Regions from separate parts of the Paenibacillus sp. FW101-FHT12H11 genome, predicted to be linked through region 2. Evidence: predicted binding sites of a transcription regulator. Region 2 holds the regulator's gene; each other region holds the start of a gene.
What was found. Region 2 encodes LexA, which represses DNA repair genes until DNA is damaged. Its sites were predicted from a motif close to CGAACATATGTTCG; they were not measured.
Positions count from the first base shown of each region.

Region 1: a site for LexA is predicted at 2,237-2,250, ahead of AC3WTJ_RS28215 (YhjD family protein). Genes of this name have one in related genera too.
Region 3: a site for LexA is predicted at 5,353-5,366, ahead of recA (recombinase RecA). Genes of this name have one in related genera too.

Region 1 covers NZ_JBYTCO010000010.1:20,449-27,594, reverse strand. The annotation lists gene AC3WTJ_RS28230 (alpha-L-fucosidase) at 105-1,418, shown strand; gene AC3WTJ_RS28225 (DUF1294 domain-containing protein) at 1,507-1,773, shown strand; gene AC3WTJ_RS28220 (stage VI sporulation protein F) at 1,834-2,121, shown strand; gene AC3WTJ_RS28215 (YhjD family protein) at 2,269-2,640, shown strand; gene AC3WTJ_RS28210 (DNA polymerase IV) at 2,637-3,905, shown strand; gene AC3WTJ_RS28205 (YhjD family protein) at 3,902-4,399, shown strand; gene AC3WTJ_RS28200 (SOS response-associated peptidase) at 4,596-5,276, shown strand; gene AC3WTJ_RS28195 (metallophosphoesterase) at 5,304-6,467, shown strand; gene AC3WTJ_RS28190 (hypothetical protein) at 6,474-7,025, shown strand; gene AC3WTJ_RS28185 (CobW family GTP-binding protein) at 7,031-7,146, shown strand, end outside.
Region 2 covers NZ_JBYTCO010000002.1:469,073-476,218, reverse strand. The annotation lists gene AC3WTJ_RS07850 (methionine gamma-lyase family protein) at 1-116, shown strand, start outside; gene AC3WTJ_RS07845 (MerR family transcriptional regulator) at 213-623, shown strand; gene glnA (type I glutamate--ammonia ligase) at 662-2,002, shown strand; gene AC3WTJ_RS07835 (aminopeptidase) at 2,100-3,338, shown strand; gene lexA (transcriptional repressor LexA) at 3,667-4,284, opposite strand; gene AC3WTJ_RS07825 (LysM peptidoglycan-binding domain-containing protein) at 4,432-4,824, shown strand; gene AC3WTJ_RS07820 (DUF896 domain-containing protein) at 4,965-5,147, shown strand; gene AC3WTJ_RS07815 (HAD family hydrolase) at 5,191-5,982, shown strand; gene AC3WTJ_RS07810 (1,2-dihydroxy-3-keto-5-methylthiopentene dioxygenase) at 6,058-6,597, opposite strand; gene metH (methionine synthase) at 6,815-7,146, shown strand, end outside.
Region 3 covers NZ_JBYTCO010000007.1:215,531-222,676, forward strand. The annotation lists gene AC3WTJ_RS23485 (DUF3388 domain-containing protein) at 1-365, shown strand, start outside; gene AC3WTJ_RS23490 (helix-turn-helix domain-containing protein) at 415-1,293, shown strand; gene AC3WTJ_RS23495 (YajQ family cyclic di-GMP-binding protein) at 1,440-1,931, shown strand; gene rimO (30S ribosomal protein S12 methylthiotransferase RimO) at 2,059-3,387, shown strand; gene pgsA (CDP-diacylglycerol--glycerol-3-phosphate 3-phosphatidyltransferase) at 3,384-3,971, shown strand; gene AC3WTJ_RS23510 (competence/damage-inducible protein A) at 4,013-5,263, shown strand; gene recA (recombinase RecA) at 5,436-6,479, shown strand; gene AC3WTJ_RS23520 (regulatory protein RecX) at 6,558-7,146, shown strand, end outside.

The DNA.
Region 1 (7,146 bases), on a different contig from region 2:
GTCCATCCGTCTTAGTAGAATAAACCTATAGGGCTTAGTGGGCTCACCGCTCGAAAGAGGACCTTGGGAGCGCCTAGCATTTTAATAGCGAAAGGTGTGTAGAAATGACAAATCCGATTATTCAAGAACGAACAGAGCGCACGCAGTGGTTTTTGCAGGATCGATTCGGTATGTTCATTCACTGGGGATTGTATGCGATTCCAGCCAGAGGGGAATGGGTTCGCAATGCGGAGCGCATTTCGGTAGAGGACTATCAGCCGTATTTTGATGAATTCGACCCTGTTCGCTATGATCCTAAAGCATGGGCGCGCGCAGCCAAACAAGCAGGGATGAAATATGCGGTATTGACGGCAAAACATCATGATGGTTTTTGCTTATTTGATAGCGCTCTCACGGAATATAAATCAACGAACACCAAAGCCGGGCGAGATTTAGTGCGGGAATTTATTGAAGCTTTTCGGGCGGAAGGCTTGAAGGTGGGGCTCTATTATTCGCTAATCGATTGGCATCATGAGGATTACCCGGCTTATGGAGACCGCCACCATCCGATGCGGGGGAACGAGAGCTATGCCAGAAATCCGGAGACGTTCGACAGATATTTGCAATATATGCATGGGCAAGTCAAAGAGCTGCTCACGAATTATGGCAAGCTGGACATCATGTGGTTCGATTTCTCCTATGATCAGATGAAGGGGGAGACCTGGAAAGCAACCGAGCTGATGGCGATGATTCGCTCTCTGCAGCCGCACGTCATTGTAGATAACCGTCTGGACGCAAGCGGCGAGGAAGGCGGAAGCATTTATACGAACAATCCGCTCAGCTATTCGGGCGACTTTGCTTCACCGGAACAAATCATTCCACCGCAAGGTGTGACGGATCATGAGGGCAATCCTATTCCATGGGAAGCTTGCATTACGCTAAATAATAACTGGGGCTACGCAGCTCAGGATTTCCAATATAAATCCCCGACTACCGTTATTCGGAAGCTGGTAGAGTGCGTCAGCAAAAACGGTAATTTGCTCTTGAATGTCGGTCCTAATGCGCTCGGCGAGATTCCGCAGGAGTCATTGGACATTTTGTCGGAGATTGGGGATTGGGTGCAGAAAAATGGGAACAGCATTTACGGCTGCGGGCAAGCCGATTGGCCGAAACCGGAATGGGGCAGGTACACGCAAAAGGGCAATCTGCTCTACGCCCACTTGTTCGAAGAAAGCGTAGGTCCCATCAATTTGAACGGTTTGGCTGGTAAAGTGAAGAAAGCCAGACTGCTGTCGGACGGTTCCGAAGTCTTCTTAAGCCGCCCTTGGAATGCTGCACAGTATCCGGATGACGCGTTCATTAGTTTCGGTAGACCGGAGCACTCGAGCTACCCGCTGCCGGATAAGAGGGCGACCGTTGTGGAGCTTACGCTGCTGTAACTTTTTAAATTAACATTTGACCACGCCCCCATTCGATTTTAAGATAATAGTAGTTCTATTATTATTTTGGAAACGAAGGTGCCATCATTTGACTTATTTTCTTGTCTATTTACTGCTGATGAATATCGTGACTTTCATAGAGATGGGGCACGACAAGGGGCAAGCCAAAAAAGGCGGCCGAAGAGTCCCGGAGAAGCGGCTGTTTATGTTTGCTGCGCTTGGCGGCGGCATTGGCGGTTGGCTCGGCATGCGGGTTTGGCGGCATAAGACGAAGCATACCTCATTCGTTATCGGGATGCCTCTGCTTGTTGCGCTAAATTGTATATGTGTTATTTTGATCGCCATTTATATGTAGTCAAGATTATGTTCGTTTCCTCATATGTATAAAGCATGACGGGACATCGGAGGTACGAACATGAGTTATCAGCTATATGGCATCGATCCTGCGTTGATTGAGCGAGTCAAGTTCAAATTAAGAAACCCGGCGATCAAGGAACGCCTCATCATGCTGCTGCAAAGCGTTACGAAGGCTGATTTGCAAAATCGTATGAAGGTCACGCAGCTTATCGGGATTGCCTCCGGCATTCTCGGCGAGAATCTGACCAACTTCCAAGCGAATCAGATTTTGGAGTTCATTCTTTCCCAAAAAATCGATCCCTCGAACACGTTTCACTTAATCAAACTGTGGACGATGTTTCGATAAGCTGTTCCCAAAATGCCGCCTGCAAGGTCTAAGTGACCTGGTCAGGTGGTATTTTTTTACTTTTTAAAAAAAGCACTTGCATAACGAATACGTGTTCGGTATATAATAAGTAACACGAATATATGTTCGCATATGGTGGTGAAAAATATGAGTGTTCATGCAAGAATTGAGACAGAAGAGGATGTTCAAATTATTAAGGAATATACGCTGCTGCCCATTTTGCTCGATATGTTGGCAAGGGATATGGAGGAGCTCAAGGTTTATAAGGATAAAATTGTGTATAATCATATTCTTTTTTACCTCAGAGAGGTGGAGACCGCCATTTATCCTCAATTACAAAGCATTAAGAGTGTTATGAAGAAAAGAGATATTAAAGTCATTCATACCGAAATGAATGCGTTAGGCATTAATGTCGAGTACAAAGTCCGAGGCTACATCCATCACTTCACGATGCTTCGCAGCTTGGTCAAAGCAGAACTGATGACTACGCTGATGAATATGCGGGGGGGATTACGGTGAGCAAAGGAAAGGAACGGACGATATTCCTGGCGGATTGCCAGAGCTTCTACGCAAGTGTAGAGAAGGCGGATCATCCGGGAGTCAGGGATAAACCGGTTGCGGTCGCAGGAGACCCTGCTTTGCGTTCTGGCATCATTCTGGCTGCCTGTCCCATCGCCAAATCATTTGGCGTATCCACGGCCGAGCGGTTGGGGGAAGCGCTCAAGAAATGCCCGGAACTGGTCGTTATGCGTCCGCGTATGCAGCATTATATTGATGTTTCGCTTATGATTACTAAAATATACGAAGAATTTACCGATCTTGTTGAGGTTTTCAGTATTGATGAGCAGTTTCTGGACATTACGGCAAGTTTGCCTGTTTTCGGAGACCCGGATACGATTGCGATGGCCATTCAACGGAAGGTGCTGCAGCAAACGGGCGTGAAGGTCCGCATAGGGATTAGCTCGAATAAAATTCTGGCGAAGATCGCGACTGATATTTGGGCCAAAAAGAATCAGACCGGCATTTTCACGCTGCGCCCGCCCGCCGTTGAGGAGTACTTATGGGCGCAGCCTGTAAGCAAAATGTTTGGTGTCGGTTCACGGATGACCGCGCATTTTGCCAGACTCGGCATGTATACGATCGGCGATGTGGCAAGAACGCCGCTCCCGCTGCTCAAGGACAAATTCCGTGCACGATTCGGCAAGCAATCCGACATTCATGCAGAAGTCATGTGGCGAACAGCGAATGGTCTGGATGATAGTCCGGTTACGCCCGGTACATTCGATACGCCTCCGAAGTCTATAGGCCATATGATGACTCTCCCTAGGGATTATGCGGAATCCGCTGGGGTGGATACGATCCTGCTTGAGCTTACTGAAGAGGTATGCCGTGATTGCCGACGCAAGGGATATATGGCGTCCATTGTGACTGTTAGCTGTATGTGCAGCCCGTTTGATGCTCCGACAGGCTTCTCACGCCAAATGAAGATGCCTGACCCTACGAATCACACTAGAACAGTTTTTCAAGCTGTTAAGAAGTTGTTCTACAAGTTCTGGGACACGATGCCCGTCCGCCGTGCCGGTGTGATGTTAAGCCAATTCGTTGACGATGATACGTATCAGCTTACGCTTTTTGAAGATCAGATCAAGGCGAGGGCACTTGAGAAAGTAACAGACAGCCTCAAGGACCGATTCGGCAACGCAGCGATTGTGCGGGCTTCCTCGCTCACGACAGCCGGTCAAGCACAGAACAGAGCGCTCAAAATCGGGGGGCACTATAAATGAGTAAGAAACTGGAAAAGAACGGTTTGTGGGAGTCCAGCAGGATGATGCTGCCTCAGCACCGCGAAGCGCTGCAAAATTTGCGCAGCGACAAGGCTGCTCCGGCGAATCGTCCTACAGCGGAGGACATTGGCATTATGCGGGACTACGTGCTGCTCCCCTTGATGCATGGGATGATCAAAAGAAAGGCTGCCCAGATTGAAAGATCCGCCGAAACGCTTAGGCAGCTTTATTCACGCGCTGCCCACGCGCTTGCAGCGCAAATTCTAGCCGATATCAGTGAAACCAAAACGAAAATGATGCACAGAAGCATTCAAATGTTCGAGGAAGAGAAAAATGATCGAGCCATTCACTACCGCTATGTTTGCCGCGGGCACGAAGACGCGCTGATTATTGCGAAAGACTATATGCGGGCTGAAATGAGCGTGCGAACAGCGAGATACATTGATCACTTCGTCGCAAGCATGTACAAAAAAGGTGACGAACTCAAAACTTAGTTCATGACGTACACAAAGAAGATATGACGCAACCGCCAGCCCGATGGAGAACCCTCCTCGGGCTGCGCGAATTGACGTGAGTATCTCTTTTTCACATAATGGAGAGGAGAGATTGTAACGTTAGACAGCGGGAAGTGGTAGTGGTAGTGGTAGTGGAGACCTCGCTAGGAAATATGAAGGCAAAGGATGTGCGGCCATGTGCGGACGCTATACAATAACCGTAACGTTAGAGGAGCTGATGCTGCGGTATGATATTTATTACAAGTATCCGGCGAAATACAGCCCCAAATACAATGTGGCACCCGGACAGCAAGTCATGGCGATCGTTCACGACGGTGAGAAAAATAAGCTTGGCGAGCTGCGCTGGGGACTCGTTCCGGAATGGGCGAAGGACGAAAAGTTAGGTTATTCGATGCTGAATGCAAGGTCGGAGACACTTGCGGACAAGCCTGCGTTTCGCAAGCCCTTTGAGCGCAAACGCTGCTTGATTCCGGCAGATTCCTTCTACGACTGGAAGGGGACGGGAAAGCAGAAGCAGCCTATGCGAATTATGCTGCGCAGCAAAGAGATCTTTAGTATGGCAGGGCTGTATGACACATGGACGTCTCCAGACGGCACTCGCATATCCACCTGCACGGTTATTACTACGGAAGCGAACGAATTGATGATGGATATTCATGAGCGTATGCCGGTCATTTTACCGCGGGAGGCAGAAGCGATTTGGCTGGACCGCAGCATAACGAATGCGGATGCGCTGCGCCCGCTGCTGAAGCCATACCCGTCTGACGACATGTATGCGTATCCGGTGTCCAGCCGGGTGGGCAATGTGCGCAATGATGATGAGTTATGTATAGAACCGATAAGCCTGCTGCTGTAGGCGGATGGACAGAATGGGAGAGGTAAAATGAAAATGCGCATGGTTCTAAGTATCACCCTTGTATTTGCCATTATATTCGGGTTGAACGGTTACATCGGTTGGCACGGTCAGGTCTTTCTATCCAACCAGTTGGGTTCTTGGTTTCATCCAGGCCTATATTGGGTTGTCTTCTGGATCATTGCCTTGTCGTATCTATTAGCATGGGCTGGTTCCAAAGTTCTGCCTGCTGGGATGAAAATGGTATTAAAAATCGTCGGTTCTTACTGGTTTGCTATGATGCAGTTCGGTTTCCTGCTGCTGCCGTTGACGGACGTGGTTGCAGGAGTGCTTCATCTGGCATCCGTGCCTGCTGCTACCTATACGCCTATCCTTGGGTGGATAGATTTAGGGATTCTTATTCTTCTTATGGCGCGTGGCTCCTATAATGCACGTAGTCCTGTTCTAAGGAAATACGAGATTACGGTTCCGAAAAAAGCAGGCGACTGGGAGCAGTTACGCATCGCTGTGGCTTCGGATATCCATTTGGGCTCCATTGTAGGAAATCGTCATTTGCGAAAGCTGGTGAAGCACGTCAATGGCTTAAAGCCGGATTTGATCCTTTTGCCAGGTGACGTTATTGATGATGATATTAGACCGTTTATCCGCTATGATATGGGTACGACGATGCGAGAACTGCAAGCTCCTCTTGGGATTTATGCCGTACTAGGCAATCATGAATACATTGGGGGGCATATTCCTGCCTTCATCGAACAAATGGACAAAATCGGTATTCGTGTACTCATGGATGAAACTGTCCATATCCAAGATCGGTTGTATCTTGCGGGCCGAAAAGACAAGGCGGCCGAACGAACGGCCGAGGGGCGAAAAGCACTTGCGTCCTTGCTAGACGGGACTGACCTGGACCAGCCTATTATTGTTATGGACCATCAGCCCTATCACCTGGATAAAGCGGAAGCTGCGGGCATTGATGTCATGCTTTCAGGACACACGCACAGGGGGCAGATTAGTCCGAATCACCTCATCACAAGAAGGCTTTTTGAGCTGGATTGGGGGTACTTGAAAAAGGGGAATCTGCATGCTATCGTTTCCTCAGGTTTTGGTACGTGGGGGCCGCCGGTTCGTCTAGGAAGCCGTTCCGAAATTATTGAATTAATTATCCATTTTAAAAGCAACGAGAGAAAAGAGGAATAGTCTACCATGCAAGATGCAGAAAAAAAACAAATCACACCCGATGAACTAGCCGCAGCTATGCTGCAGTTCACGATGAAAAGCATCGAAAATAGTTGGGATACGATCAAGCCGGCAGTCGCCGCTTATTTACAAGATCCGGTTTTATCGCAAGAGAAAGAAGACGAACTCATAAAAGAGATTTACATAGCTTCTTTAGCGCTAGAAATTTATTGTATTCCTCATGCCTTCGATGCAGAAATTGCTCGCATGGTCAGTTCGGGAATGAAAGAAATGATGGCTTCAAGCAACTTGTCCGAGCATCGTTTATATGAATCGATTAGTCAATACTATCTGCCTCGATTGTCAACTGTCGAACTATCCGCAACAGCAGATTTGGCTTTGGCGCTCGCTCAAGAGGCCGCAAGTATTTTATATGACCGCTTAGAGCTTCCACTAAAGCCGGTTGACCCGACGAACAGCTTGTTGTGGGTGAAGCTGTTTCCGTTTCTTGTCCAGCATGTAGGGAAATGGCCGATCTTATCTACAAACTTTGAAGTCATTCAAGAACGGAGGCAGTAAAGGTGATGGCACAGAAAAGAGTTACGGTATTTATTTTATCCGGCTTCCTTGGGAGCGGGAAAACGACGTTATTGACGAAAACAATTGATCATTTTACCGAAGCGGGTCGAAAGCCGGCAGT
Region 2 (7,146 bases):
ATGCTCCGATTCGCGAGCCGTTCATCGCGTACATGCAGGGAGGACTTACCTATTCACATTGTAAGTTAGGGGTGCTAACGGCAATCCAACATATGGTAGACAAGGGATTGCTTTGAAAAATAAGACTGTGAACAAACCTTACACTCCTTGACACGTTTTTGTTACTTAGGTACAATATAGGAGAGTTACTTAACTTTGCAGGAGTGATTAGCATGAGTGATGAAATACGTAGAAATATGGCGTTATTCCCAATCGGGATCGTCATGAAGCTGACGGATCTAACCGCAAGACAAATTCGATATTACGAGCAGCATGAGCTTATTATTCCAGCCAGAACTGGCGGCAATCAACGACTCTACTCCTTTAATGATGTTGAACGACTACTTGAAATTAAAGATTTGATTGAAAAAGGCGTGAACATCGCAGGGATCAAGCAGGTGCTCATCCCCGTCGATAAAGATTCGGAAGATGCTACGATTTTGAACGAGCATACGGAAGTTAAGCGTAAGGAACTAACCGACTCCCAACTGCACAAAATGCTTAAACAGCAGTTGATAGGCGGGGGCAAGCGTCCGGATCAGGTTTCCCTCATCCAAGGACAGCTTTCCCGGTTTTATAAATAACACTCCGTAAGCGCTTGTAAAATGAGAGGAGAATGAACGTGACTTACAACAACAACTATACGAAAGAAGATATTTTGCGCATTGCTAAAGAACAGAACGTTCGGTTCATTCGCTTGCAATTTACGGACTTGATGGGAAGCATCAAGAACGTTGAGATTCCTTTCAGCCAACTTGAAAAAGCGTTAGACAACAAAATGATGTTTGACGGTTCTTCCATCGAAGGTTATGTGCGGATTGAAGAATCAGATATGTACCTGTATCCGGATTTGGATACTTGGGTAATCTTCCCTTGGGTAACGGAAAGCAAAGTGGCTCGCTTGATCTGCGATATCTACTTGCCGGATGGGCGTCCATTCCCTGGCGATCCTCGTGCTATTTTGAAAACAGCGCTGAAGCAAGCGGAAGAAATGGGCTACACAGCGATGAATGTTGGTCCAGAACCAGAGTTTTTCTTGTTCAAAACCGATGAAAAAGGCAATCCGACGACTGAACTGAATGATCAAGGCGGATACTTTGATTTGGCTCCGATGGATCTTGGTGAAAACTGCCGTCGCGATATCGTGCTAACGCTGGAAGAAATGGGCTTTGAGATTGAAGCATCTCACCATGAAGTAGCTCCTGGTCAGCACGAAATCGACTTTAAATATGCGGATGCAATTAAAGCGGCTGATCAAATTCAAACGTTTAAACTCGTTGTTAAAACGGTTGCTAGACAGCATGGTCTGCATGCTTCCTTTATGCCTAAGCCATTGTTCGGCATGAACGGTTCAGGCATGCACTGTCACCAATCGTTATTCAAAGGTGAAACCAACGCATTTTACGATGAGTCCGACAAGTTAGGTTTAAGTAATGTTGCAAGACATTATATGGCAGGTGTGCTTCGCCATGCCCGTTCCTTTGCAGCGATTACGAATCCGACTGTTAATTCCTATAAACGTCTCGTACCTGGCTACGAAGCACCTTGTTACGTCGCATGGTCTGCGAGCAACCGCAGTCCGATGATTCGTATCCCGGCTTCCCGCGGCTTAAGCACGCGCGTTGAAGTTCGTAATCCGGATCCAGCGGCGAACCCATATTTGGCGCTTGCTGTTATGCTTGCAGCTGGTCTGGACGGCATCAAAAACAAAATGCAGCTGCCTCCTCCAACGGATCGCAACATTTATGTGATGACGGAAGAAGAGAGAGAAAGCCAAGGCATCCCAAGCTTGCCACTCAACTTGAAACAAGCTTTGGACGAGCTGCTGCGTGATGATGTGATCTGTGATACACTAGGCGAGCATGCTTTAGCACATTTCTATGAGCTCAAAGAAATCGAATGGGATATGTACCGCACACAGGTTCACCAATGGGAAAGAGATCAATATCTGTCCCTATACTAAGACCATCAGCAACGTTTGAAAATTAGATAAGATAGCCCGTCATGATTCAGGCACGTCCTGAACTGATGGGCTTTTTCATGCGAAGGAGCAGGAACTCATGGATAATTTTTTAGTCAACTTAGAGAAATATGCAGAACTAGTGGTAAAAATTGGCGTTAATTTGACCAAAGGTCAAGATCTAATGATTGAGTCGCCAATGGAATGCTTGGACTTGACGCGGCTAATTGTTAAGAAAGCTTATGAGGCTGGTGCGAACTATGTGCAGGTGAATTGGCAAGATGATTTCCTGACGCGTGCGCGCTTAGAGACGGCTCATGATGATGCACTCGACTACTACCCGGTGTGGTACACGGATATGTTGGAGCGTTTTGTTGAGAATGGCGGCGCACTTCTGAATATTAAGGTGCCAGATCCAGATTTGTACGCCGGCATTGACCCTGGTGTGATTTCCAGAGCTTCAAAGGCGATGGCGACAGCACGTTCTAAGTATCAAAAATATGTAAGAACGAGCACGTTCAGCTGGTGCTTGATTAAAGCTCCTACTACTGCTTGGGCTTCCAAAGTGTATGCGGATCTTCCTGAAGAAGAGCGGATGGATGCGATGTGGGATGCAATTTTCCGTTTCAATCGCGTATATGAAAATGATCCGGTTAGCGCATGGCGAGCACATATTGAGCAGTTGAAGCGCGTTCGCAAGGTGCTGAACGATAAGCAATATGCAGCGCTGCAATATCGGGCTGCAGGGACTGATTTGCGCGTAGAGCTGCCAGTTGGCCACATTTGGCTTGGCGGGGATAAAGCGAACGCAAGAGGGATTCGCTTTGTTGCGAATATGCCGACGGAAGAAGTATTTACGATGCCCAAACGGACTGGCGTTAACGGGACGGTAACAAGTACCATGCCGCTGAATGTGAATGGCGCATTGGTTGATAAGTTTTCGTTCAGGTTCGAAGACGGGAAGGTCGTAGATTATAAGGCAGAGGTCGGCCATGAGCATTTGACTAGATTATTGGAAATGGACGAAGGCGCTCGTTATTTAGGCGAAGTCGCGCTTGTTCCCTATGATTCGCCGATATCCAATCTAAAACGGATTTTTTACAATACAGGGATTGATGAAAATGCCTCCTGCCATCTTGCTTTGGGCAGCTGCTATCCAATCAATATGAAGGATGGGGCTTCTTTATCCAACGAGGAGCTGAAAGTAAGAGGCGGAAACACTAGCTTGATCCACGTGGATTTCATGATCGGGACGTCTGATCTTGAGATTGACGGTGTGCTTCAGGATGGCAGTCTGGAGCCAATTTTCCGTCAGGGGAATTGGGCGCTTGCATTTTAAGCCTTTGAATTAGTAATAAAACCGAGGGATGGTTTGTCCTTCGGTTTTTTTGATTTTATAGGGGAACTATAGTCCCTTATATGTTTGAAAAAGCACCTCATCCACTAGTGGGGGGGAACAGCAGTTCATTCGCTAATCTGTTGATTTCACTTGTAAAACGATTGTTGGACGTCAAATAAAGTTCTGTAGTTCCTTTTCGAGATTACAATGGCTATTTCTCTCCAAATAGAGTACTTAAGTTCCCTTATCCTTTTCGTGGACCCTTAGCTGGATTCGCGCGCACCTAAAAGGACCGTCAGGATGATTCACCTGACGGTCCTTTTTAGTCTTACATATCGCGGAATAATCCGATGACACGGCCTAGAATCGTAACATTCTTGAGCAGAATCGGCTTCAAAGCAGAGTTTTCCGGTTGAAGGCGGATATGATCCTTCTCTTTGTAAAAACGTTTGACTGTCGCTTCGTCGTCTTCCGTCATCGCGACTACGATGTCACCGTTGTTCGCTGTTTGCTGCTGCTTGACGATAACATAATCGCCGTTATGTATACCGGCTTCGATCATACTGTCTCCCAGGACGCTAAGCATAAACACATTGTTGTCTCCGACCATGCTGACTGGAAGAGGGAAGTAGTCTTCGATGTTCTCTGTCGCCGTAATCGGTACCCCGGCGGTAACTTTACCTACGAGCGGTACGCGTGCAACGGAAACAGCGAAATGAGTCTCGGCGCCGTCTAAGCCAAGAATCTCGATAGCGCGAGGTTTGGTTGGATCGCGACGAATCAAACCTTTCTTCTCAAGACGCTCCAAATGCCCGTGTACGGTTGAACTGGAGGCTAGTCCGACAGCCTCGCCGATTTCGCGTACGGAAGGCGGGTAACCCTTATCTTTCACTTCGTTCTTAATGTATTCTAAAATAGCTTGTTGACGCTGCGAAATCTTACTCAATAGTTATCACTCCAATACTGGGAATCATTACCCAAAGTATAACATAGAACCCGAGTTCGTACAAACATAAGTTCGAATAAATCGTTGACTCAAACATGTGTTCGTGTTATTCTAAAAACAGAACAAATGTTTGGGGGATGATTATTCATGTATATGGCCTACTCACACACTACCAATTCACGCACACCTCATAGATCAACTGCCGCGTCCAAAGGGATTGCAACCAAATCACGTAATACGAAAACAATCATTCGATTTCTTTTTATTGCATTAATTCTGGGGACTGTCTTCTCATTCGGTGCCATGGTACAAGCTTATGCGGCGGCGTCTTCACCGACGGGCAGTATATCTAATCACGCTGAAACTAAGAAAGTTGTTCAGGAGCAAGTTGTCATTCAAGAGGGGGACACGCTCTGGGGTATTGCGACTGCTCATAAGAAAGATGGAGAGAACATTCGTTCCTATATAGATGAGATTAAGACAAAAAATCATTTAACTACGAGCTCCTTGAAAGAAGGACAGGTTTTATTGCTCCCTTAATCATTACTATCCTATGGAATGGAAATAGACGAATAGAGGCTAGGAATTATTCCTATGCCTCTTTTAGTTGTTTTCTTGACATTCCACTAGAGGGATGGCAAAGTAATAGTCATATTGAATTTTTGAACTGGAGGATCACTATGAGTGACAGTATGGAAAAAAACATCGAGCGCATTAATGAGCTTGCTCGTAAAGCGAAAACCGTTGGCTTATCGGATGCGGAAATCGATGAACGAAATGAACTGAGAAAAAAATATATTGAGGCTTTCCGAGGCAATCTTAAAGTTCAACTTGATTCCATCAAGTTCACGGACGAAGAGTAGTTGCTTTTTCACATAGAAACAACATTCAAAGGGGAAATGAATGATGACGTTGAAGGCTGTACTTTTTGATTTAGATGATACGCTCTTGTGGGATGACCGCAGTGTACAAGAAGCTTTTGAAGCAACTTGCTCGGAGGCGGCGAAACACGCGGCAGTGAATCCGGAAGAATTGGAAGCTGCTGTTCGTAAAGAAGCCCGTGCTTTATACGAATCCTATGAACCTTTTCCATTCACCAAGATGATTGGCATTAATCCGTTTGAAGGGCTTTGGGCTAATTTTACACAAGGTGAAAATGAAAATTTCCGCAAGCTGCAAGCATTAGCACCAGGTTATCGCACGGAAGCGTGGACTCGCGGGCTTCGCGCGTTAGGAGTAGAAGATGCAGAGCTGGGGTACAAGCTCGGCGAGCTTTTTCCTGCTGAACGCCGCAAGCGCCCGTACGTTTATGAAGAAACGTTCCGTGTACTTGACGCATTGAAGGGTAACTACAAGCTGCTGCTCCTAACAAACGGATCGCCTGATCTTCAAAAAGAAAAATTAGCTGACGTGCCAGCGATTACGTCCTATTTCGATCATATTGTCATTTCCGGGGAATTTGGAGTGGGTAAACCCGATGTTTCTATATTCCACCATGCGCTGGAACTTCTGGGGATTCATGCAGAAGAAGGGATCATGATCGGTGATAAGCTGACGACGGATATCCTTGGTTCCGGACGTGTAGGCATGCGCAATATTTGGATCAACCATCATGGACTACAAAGTGGAGATGAGATTGTTCCTGCGAATGAGGTATCGCGCTTAGAAGAAGTTTTACCGATTATCGCTAATGCTTAATAGAGCATAACAAAAAGCCCAACGGCGTTTTGGACAGTGAGTCCTGCGCTGTTGGGCTTTCTTCTAAATAAGGTATTAGGCTTTGATAAAAGCAGGATCTTCCACGTTATAAGCGACCCATCCATCTTTCTCGATGAAAAGACGTACGGCAACGATTTGACGATTATCCATAAGTGTAAAGAAGTGGTTGGTGTTCTCAGGAACCGAGATGACATCCCCTGGCTCAAGTTCAACATCGTAATAGCCGATTTCTTCGGATTTAATGATGAAGATCCCTTTACCTGAAACGATAGCGCGAATCTCATCTTCTGTGTGTGTGTGAACTTGCTCAAATTTCTTAAGCAGTTCTTCGATATTCGGTGTTGCATCGGAAAGGGAGATAACATCCCAGATTTCGTAACCGCGTCTTGCCGCTAAATCACGGATTTCCGGCTCATACGTGCTGATGATTTGAGCTTTCTCTTCATCATTCAGTACGAATTTCTCGCGCAGCGCTTCAGGAAGCTTGTTCGCATCCCAATGTTCATATACAACTTCTTGGCTATCCAAGAAGGCTTTGACTTGCTCTTCGCCTTCGATTCGTTCGTTGGTATTGCGAATTCTAATTTGTGCCATGCAGCATCCCTCTTTCTTAGTAAATATACTTGTATTATAGTGGAAATGATGTGCGCTGTCGATGCATGATCATAAGTTTACCCGATAAAACCTATAGGTTTTTATGATAATTCAAAATCTTTTCATAGAAGCCGTATTCTGTTACACTAAATCTTAACATAATTTGTCGATTATTTATTATTTATCGCTTCAGGATAAGTTGAAAGGGAGTCATTTCATGTCTAAACCACCGATTCAAGAGCAGCTAAAGAAAAAGATCATGATCCTCGATGGCGCCATGGGTACCATGATTCAGCAAGAGAATTTAACAGCTGAAGATTTCGGCGGCGATGATTTAGACGGCTGTAATGAAATTCTATGCGTAACACGCCCGGATGTGATTCGTAAGATTCATGAGGCTTATTTCGCCGCAGGCGCGGATATGATAGAAACGAACACGTTCGGAACGACAAGTGTAGTTCTTGCCGAATATGATCTGCAAGACCGTCATCGCGAGTTGAATCTCGCTGCAGCCAAGTTGGCGATCGAGGCAGCGAACAAATATTCAAC
Region 3 (7,146 bases), on a different contig from region 2:
CTCGGGTCGGCAAGACAGAATCGATTATTGCAGGAAGTGTATGTGCAAATAAACGCTGGACTTTCGTTTCTTCCACGTTGCTTCGTCAGACGGTTCGCAGCCAATTATCCGAAGATGAAATGACTCCTAACAATGTGTTCATTATTGACGGAATCGTCTCCACGATTCGTTCGAATGAGAAGCATCATAGTCTTTTACAGGATATCATGGCGATGCCATCTACGAAGGTAATCGAGCATCCGGATATATTTATTCGCGAATCTGAATACACTTATAATCACTTTGATTATATTATTGAGCTTCGAAATAGCCCGGATGAAGAAATCAATTATGATTCGTTTACGTATACGTCCGAACCATTTTAAGGTTTGTAACGTCATTAACTAATGAGATTCCCGTGGGGAGGTGACCATTATGTCTGATCTTGGATACATTTTACGCAAGACACGATTGGAAAGAAAGATTTCGCTAGATGATTTGCAGGAAGTTACAAAAATTCGTAAACGCTACCTTGAAGCCATTGAAGAAGGAAACTATAAAGTGCTGCCAGGAAGCTTTTATGTACGAGCTTTCATCAAAAGCTATGCCGAAGCGGTAGGATTGGATCCAACTGAAGTGTTGAATATGTACGAGACAACGAATCCTTCTCCAGTCGTGGAAAAACCGGTAGTAGAAACAATTCGTAAAAATCGAACGAGTGTTCGTAACACGGAGAAAATGAGCCGTTGGGCGTCAAGCGTGATGTTTATATGTTTCATTTTGCTCATTTTCGGAATTGTGTACTATTATACATATAAGAACTATAAGGGAACACCGGCAGGGGAAAAGCCTTCTCAAACGCAGTCTCCGCGAATTACGGATACCACGAATCCCGGGGCAGGAACGACTCCGACAACTTCAACGAATGCCTCCAGTGAAGGTAAAGTGGAGCCTCTTCCGACCCCAACGCCGGCACCGACCCCAACGCCACCAGCGGTACAAGTTAAATTTAGCAGCAATGAAAAAGGTGTAGATAACTACACGATTACCGGTACTGCGAATTTAAACATACAAATGAAAATAAACGGTTCCTGCTGGATTCGAATTGATGCCCTTACAGAGGGTGGCGGTAAAGACATGTTAAGACAAAAGCTTTACAAAGCAGGCGATACTGACGCCTTTGATTTGACAAGTTCCGCCTATCTGAATGTAGGAGCAGCAAGTGCGCTAGAGCTTACTGTGAACGGCACCGTGGTACCTGTTGGTGATACGCCTAATCCAAAGCGTGTACAGCTGAACTTGCAAAAAAACTAGCATTTTGGCATTTCCTGCGCTTTCCCGGGTAATGAAATCATTTCCTCAAGAGACATCCTAGGCCGTGGGGCTGCGGGATGTTTCTTTTTATTAGACTTCTTGCTATAATGCTATTGTAATTTGATGGAAAGGGTGTTTGGTCTAAGATGAGTTCAGAAAGTTCGTTCGATATTGTATCCAAGGTGGATATGCAGGAGTTAAATAACGCCATTCAACAGGCTGAAAAAGAGATTGCAACCCGCTTTGATTTTAAAGGCAGCAAAAGCAGCATTAAATTAGAAAAAGATCAATTAGTGGTTACTTCGGATGACGAGTTCAAGCTTCAGAATGTTCTAGATATTCTGCATGCCAAAATGACAAAACGCGGGATTTCGATCAAAAATCTCGATTACAGCAAGGTAGAACCAGCGGCCAGCTCGACCGTAAGACAGAAAATCAGCATGAAACAAGGTGTCGATCAAGAAAATTCGAAAAAGATCAACGTCCTGATTCGTGATTCGAAACTTAAGGTGAAAACGCAAGTACAAGGAGATCAAATTCGGGTAACGGGCAAGAGCCGTGATGATTTACAGGCTGTTATCGCTCTGCTTCGCAAGGCTGATATTCCTCTTGATCTACAATTTGTAAACTTAAAATAGGCATACATACCCTGTTATTGAAAGAGAAGCCCCCTGCTGCGAGGGGGTTTTTACATTTTGACACCCTATAGGGCTTGTATTATACTTGTAGGGAGCGTTTTTAGGACTATTGGAGGTTGTTTCTTTCATGACAGAAAAGGTTAAAGTAGTAACCCTCGGATGCGAGAAGAATATGGTCGATTCCGAGATTATGGCTGGATTAATACATGGGCGTGGTTTTCAGCTTGTAGATAACAAGGAAGATGCCACTGTCATTATCGTGAACACTTGCGGGTTCATTGATGCAGCGAAAGAAGAATCCGTAAATACAATTTTGGATATGGCGGAACTCAAAGAAACAGCGAATCTTAAGGCGCTTATCGTTTCAGGTTGCTTAACCCAGCGTTACAAAAAGCAGCTGCTCGATGAAATGCCGGAGATTGACGGAATCGTGGGAACGGGAGATTTTGACAAAATCAACGATATCGTTGATGAGGCGCTGCGCGGGAAAAGACCGATTCTTGTTGGGAATCCGGTATTTAACTATGATGCGGACCTGCCGAGGCTTGTTACAACGCCTAGATATACAGCGTATGTAAAAATCGCCGAAGGCTGTGATAATGCGTGCACATTCTGCAGTATCCCGATCATGCGCGGAAGCTTCAAGAGCAGAAGCATGGAGTCCATTGTCGCGGAAGTAGCTAACTTGGCTTCCCAAGGCGTGAAAGAAATTAGCTTAATTGCACAGGATTCTACGAACTACGGGACAGATTTGTATGATAGCTTTATGCTGCCTACACTTCTGAATAAAGTGAGCGAGGTAGAAGGCATTGAGTGGGTACGTCTGCACTATGCATATCCTGGTTTCTTTAGCGACGAATTAATTGAAGTGATGGCGACAAACCCGAAAGTGTGTAAATACATCGATATGCCGCTTCAACACAGCGAAGATTCCATTCTTAAACGTATGCGTAGACCTGGCCGTCAAAAGGATACCCGTGAACTGGTTCGCAAAATTCGCGAATCGATCCCGGATGTTGCACTTCGGACTTCCCTTATTGTAGGGTTCCCGGGAGAAACGGAAGAAGATTTCGAGAACTTGAAACAATTTGTTCGTGATGTACAGTTCGATCGCCTTGGCGTTTTTGCCTATTCCAAAGAAGATGATACGCCGGCGGCACGTTTGCCGAATCAAGTGCCTGATGATGTGAAAGAGTATCGTGCGAATGCGATCATGGAAATCCAGAGAGAAATTTCGAATATCCGGGGCGGACGCCGTATCGGTCAAGAAATTGATGTACTGATTGAGCGGTACGATGGCAGAAGTGATGTGTATATTGGACGTTCTCAATTTGATGCTCCCGAGATTGATGGGGAAGTATTCGTTTCGAATGGTAAACTGACGATCGGTGAACTTGCCAAAGTTCGTATTACCCACTCTTATGAGTTTGACTTATCTGGGGAGGTAATTGCATGAACCTGGCCAACCGCATCACCGTGGCGAGGATTTTACTAGTACCGATCATCATGTTTTTTCTGTTGATTAAGGTGAAATTCCCTCATATACGGATTGAGGAATTTAGCATTACGTATAATCAAATTATTGCTGCTACTATTTTTATTATTGCAGCGAGCACAGATAGTTTAGATGGTTATATTGCCAGAAAACGCAATTTAGTAACCAATTTAGGCAAGCTGCTTGATCCTTTGGCGGATAAGCTGCTTGTTACGGCTGTGCTCGTTTCACTAGTGGAAATGGGTAAAGTAGATGCTTGGATCGTCATTGTTATTATCAGTAGAGAATGGGCTGTAACTGGTCTTCGCCAGATTGCTCTGCTGGAAGGCACAGTGATGGCGGCTAGTAAGTGGGGAAAAGCAAAGACGGCAGCTCAGATTACAGCCATCATAGCGCTACTTATCAATAATTTTCCGTTTACGTTTGTGGATTTCCCTTTTGATGTTATAGCAAGTTGGGCAGCGGCCATCATTACGGTCTACTCAGGTATCGAGTATTTTGTGAAAAATAAACATGTCATAGACTTTTCAGAAAAGACACAATAGGGCTTCCTATTGGTTTTTTTCTATTCTAGGAGGATGCTGGGATGAAAGCAGAAATCGTTGCTGTTGGAACAGAGCTCTTGCTTGGACAAATTGTTAATACGAACGCTCAATTTCTTTCCAGGGAGTGCGCCGCAATTGGTGTGGACATCTATTTCCAGACCGTAGTGGGCGATAATGAGCAGAGATTGCTGGAAAGCCTCACATTAGCCGCCTCCAGAGCCGACGTGGTCATCTGCACAGGTGGTTTGGGTCCTACACAGGATGACCTTACAAAAGATGTCCTAGCGGCTTACGTAGGCCGTCAGTTAATCATTCATGAGCCGTCGATGAACGCAATCACCCAGATGTTCCAATCACGCGGGATACATATGGTAGAAAGCAACAGGCGCCAAGCGTTAATGCTTGAGGGCAGTGATCCATTACATAACGAAACAGGACTGGCCGTAGGTGTTGCCTTCACGTTTGAAGGAACTCATTTCATTCTTCTGCCTGGACCGCCCAAAGAAATGAAGCCCATGTTTACCAACTATGCGATTCCTTGGCTGCGTGCGGTTATGCATGATGAAGTTCCGCTTTATTCCAAAATGCTCAAATTTGCCGGCATCGGTGAATCTAATTTAGAGCATCAATTAATTGATTTGATTCAAGCACAATCGGACCCAACCATTGCTCCATATGCCAAAGAAGGCGAAGTGACGATTCGTCTGACGACCCGCGCACAAACGGCGGAAGAGGGCGAGCGTAAACTGTTTGCGACTGAACAAGAGATTAGAAGCCGTTTAGGCCAGCATATTTATGCGGATCAAGACGTACCGATTGAAACAATGGTTTTGAAAATGTTGGATGAACGCAAATTGTCGCTTGCCGTTGCTGAGAGCTGCACAGGCGGTTTGCTCAGTGATTTAATAACTTCAATACCCGGGAGCTCGAGCTCTTTCCTGGGGGGGATTATCTGTTATTCCAATGCGCTAAAACATAAACTTCTCGGTGTTCCTATGGAGGTGCTGGAAGGCGAAGGTGCGCCAGGTGCCGTTAGCAGCGAAACAGCGGTTATCTTAGCAGAGAACTTGCTCACGACAACGGGGAGTGACTTCGGCATTTCCGTAACCGGTGTAGCCGGTCCTGGCTCGTCTGAAGGCAAGCCTGTCGGACTTGTATATATTGGATTTGCGCAAAAGAACGCGGAGCCACAAGTCATTACGCTGCAGCTTTCCGGCAACCGGGAATCGATTAAACATAGATCCGCGAAGAGCGCGCTCTACCATCTTTGGAAACAGTTGAAAGAAAGCTAGAGTTCGCATATAATCAAAGAAGTGTTAACGGAAGAACCGTAACAAAGCGATAACTTTGTTGCGGTTTTTTGTTTGTTCGCGAAAAAAAACGAATGTATGTTCGAAAAAGTACTTGGCAAACACCCCGAAACAAGTTATCATATACCTATAATGATAGAAGGAAGTGAGTGTTTTGACAGACCGTCGCGCAGCACTTGATAATGCATTACGACAAATTGAGAAACAGTTCGGTAAAGGCTCCATCATGAAGCTTGGAGAATCAACGCATATGCAAGTTGAGACGATTTCAAGCGGAGCGTTAGCCCTTGATATTGCACTAGGAATAGGTGGATTCCCACGCGGAAGAATTATTGAAGTATACGGACCTGAATCCTCAGGTAAAACAACAGTAGCGTTACATGCGATCGCTGAAGTCCAGAAGGTTGGCGGACAAGCTGCATTTATCGATGCAGAGCACGCGTTGGATCCTTCTTATGCAAGTAAGCTCGGCATTAACATAGATGAGCTGTTGCTCTCTCAACCTGATACCGGCGAGCAAGCTCTAGAGATCGCAGAAGCGCTTGTAAGAAGCGGCGCGGTAGATATTATCGTTATCGACTCTGTAGCGGCATTAGTACCTAAAGCAGAGATCGAAGGCGAAATGGGAGACTCTCACGTAGGTCTGCAAGCACGTCTGATGTCTCAAGCACTTCGTAAGCTGTCTGGTGCAATTAACAAATCCAAGGTTATTGCGATTTTCATTAACCAGTTGCGTGAGAAGGTCGGCGTTATGTTTGGAAACCCGGAGACAACGCCTGGTGGCCGTGCACTGAAGTTCTACTCCTCCGTTCGACTGGATGTTCGTCGCATAGAAACGATCAAGCAAGGTAACGATATGGTCGGTAACCGGACGAGAATTAAGGTCGTTAAGAATAAAGTAGCTCCTCCGTTCAAACAAGCGGAAGTAGATATTATGTACGGTGAAGGCATTTCACGTGAAGGCAGTATTATTGATATCGCAACTGAGATGGATATCGTGAATAAGAGCGGAGCCTGGTATTCCTATGAGGGCGAGCGTTTAGGCCAAGGTCGTGAAAATGCAAAGCAATTCTTGAAAGATAACAAAGCAATTGCCGAAACGATCGAACAAAAAATCCGTGAAAACAGCAATTTGATTATTGCTGTCGGGCCAAATGTAGACGAGGAAGACGATGAGTTAGAAGCGGCTTTCGAGTAAGATTCGATGATATGATATCGTGAAAGCACCTTAAACCTTAGGTTAGGGTGCTTTCGTGCATGAAAGGGGCCGGAAAGTTTGGAGCAAGAAGAACAACAGATTTCTATCATCACACTTGTGGAGAAGCAGAAGCGGGGGAAGCACCGCTATAACATATTTTTGAATGAAGAGTACGCGTTTTCAGTCCATGAAGACATTCTCATTAAGCATCGATTAGTCAAAGGAGAGAGCGTAGATCTCCAAGATATTGAGAGAATTATTCAAGATGAAGAACGGAATAATGCGTACATGAAGGCTTTGCGAGCGATCGGCCGGCGACCGCATTCATCGAGCGAGTTGAAACGCAAGCTCAAAGAATCAGGTTATGAACCACCTATTATCGAATGGGTGATTGAGAAGTTAGCCTCGCAAAATTATCTGAATGACCAAGAGTTTGCTAAAATGTGGACGGACAGCCGGATTATTTCTCAAAAGAAAGGCCGCAACCTCGTTCGTCAAGAACTGCAGCAAAAAGGCATCGATAAAGAGTTGGTCAAACATGCAATGGAGAACATCAATCAAGAGGATGAAATAGCTGGAGCCATGAAACTTGCTCAAACGAAATGGAAGCAAACCTCTGGCGAGGTTTTTGATAAGAAGAGAAAGACGGCAGCTTTTCTAATGCGCA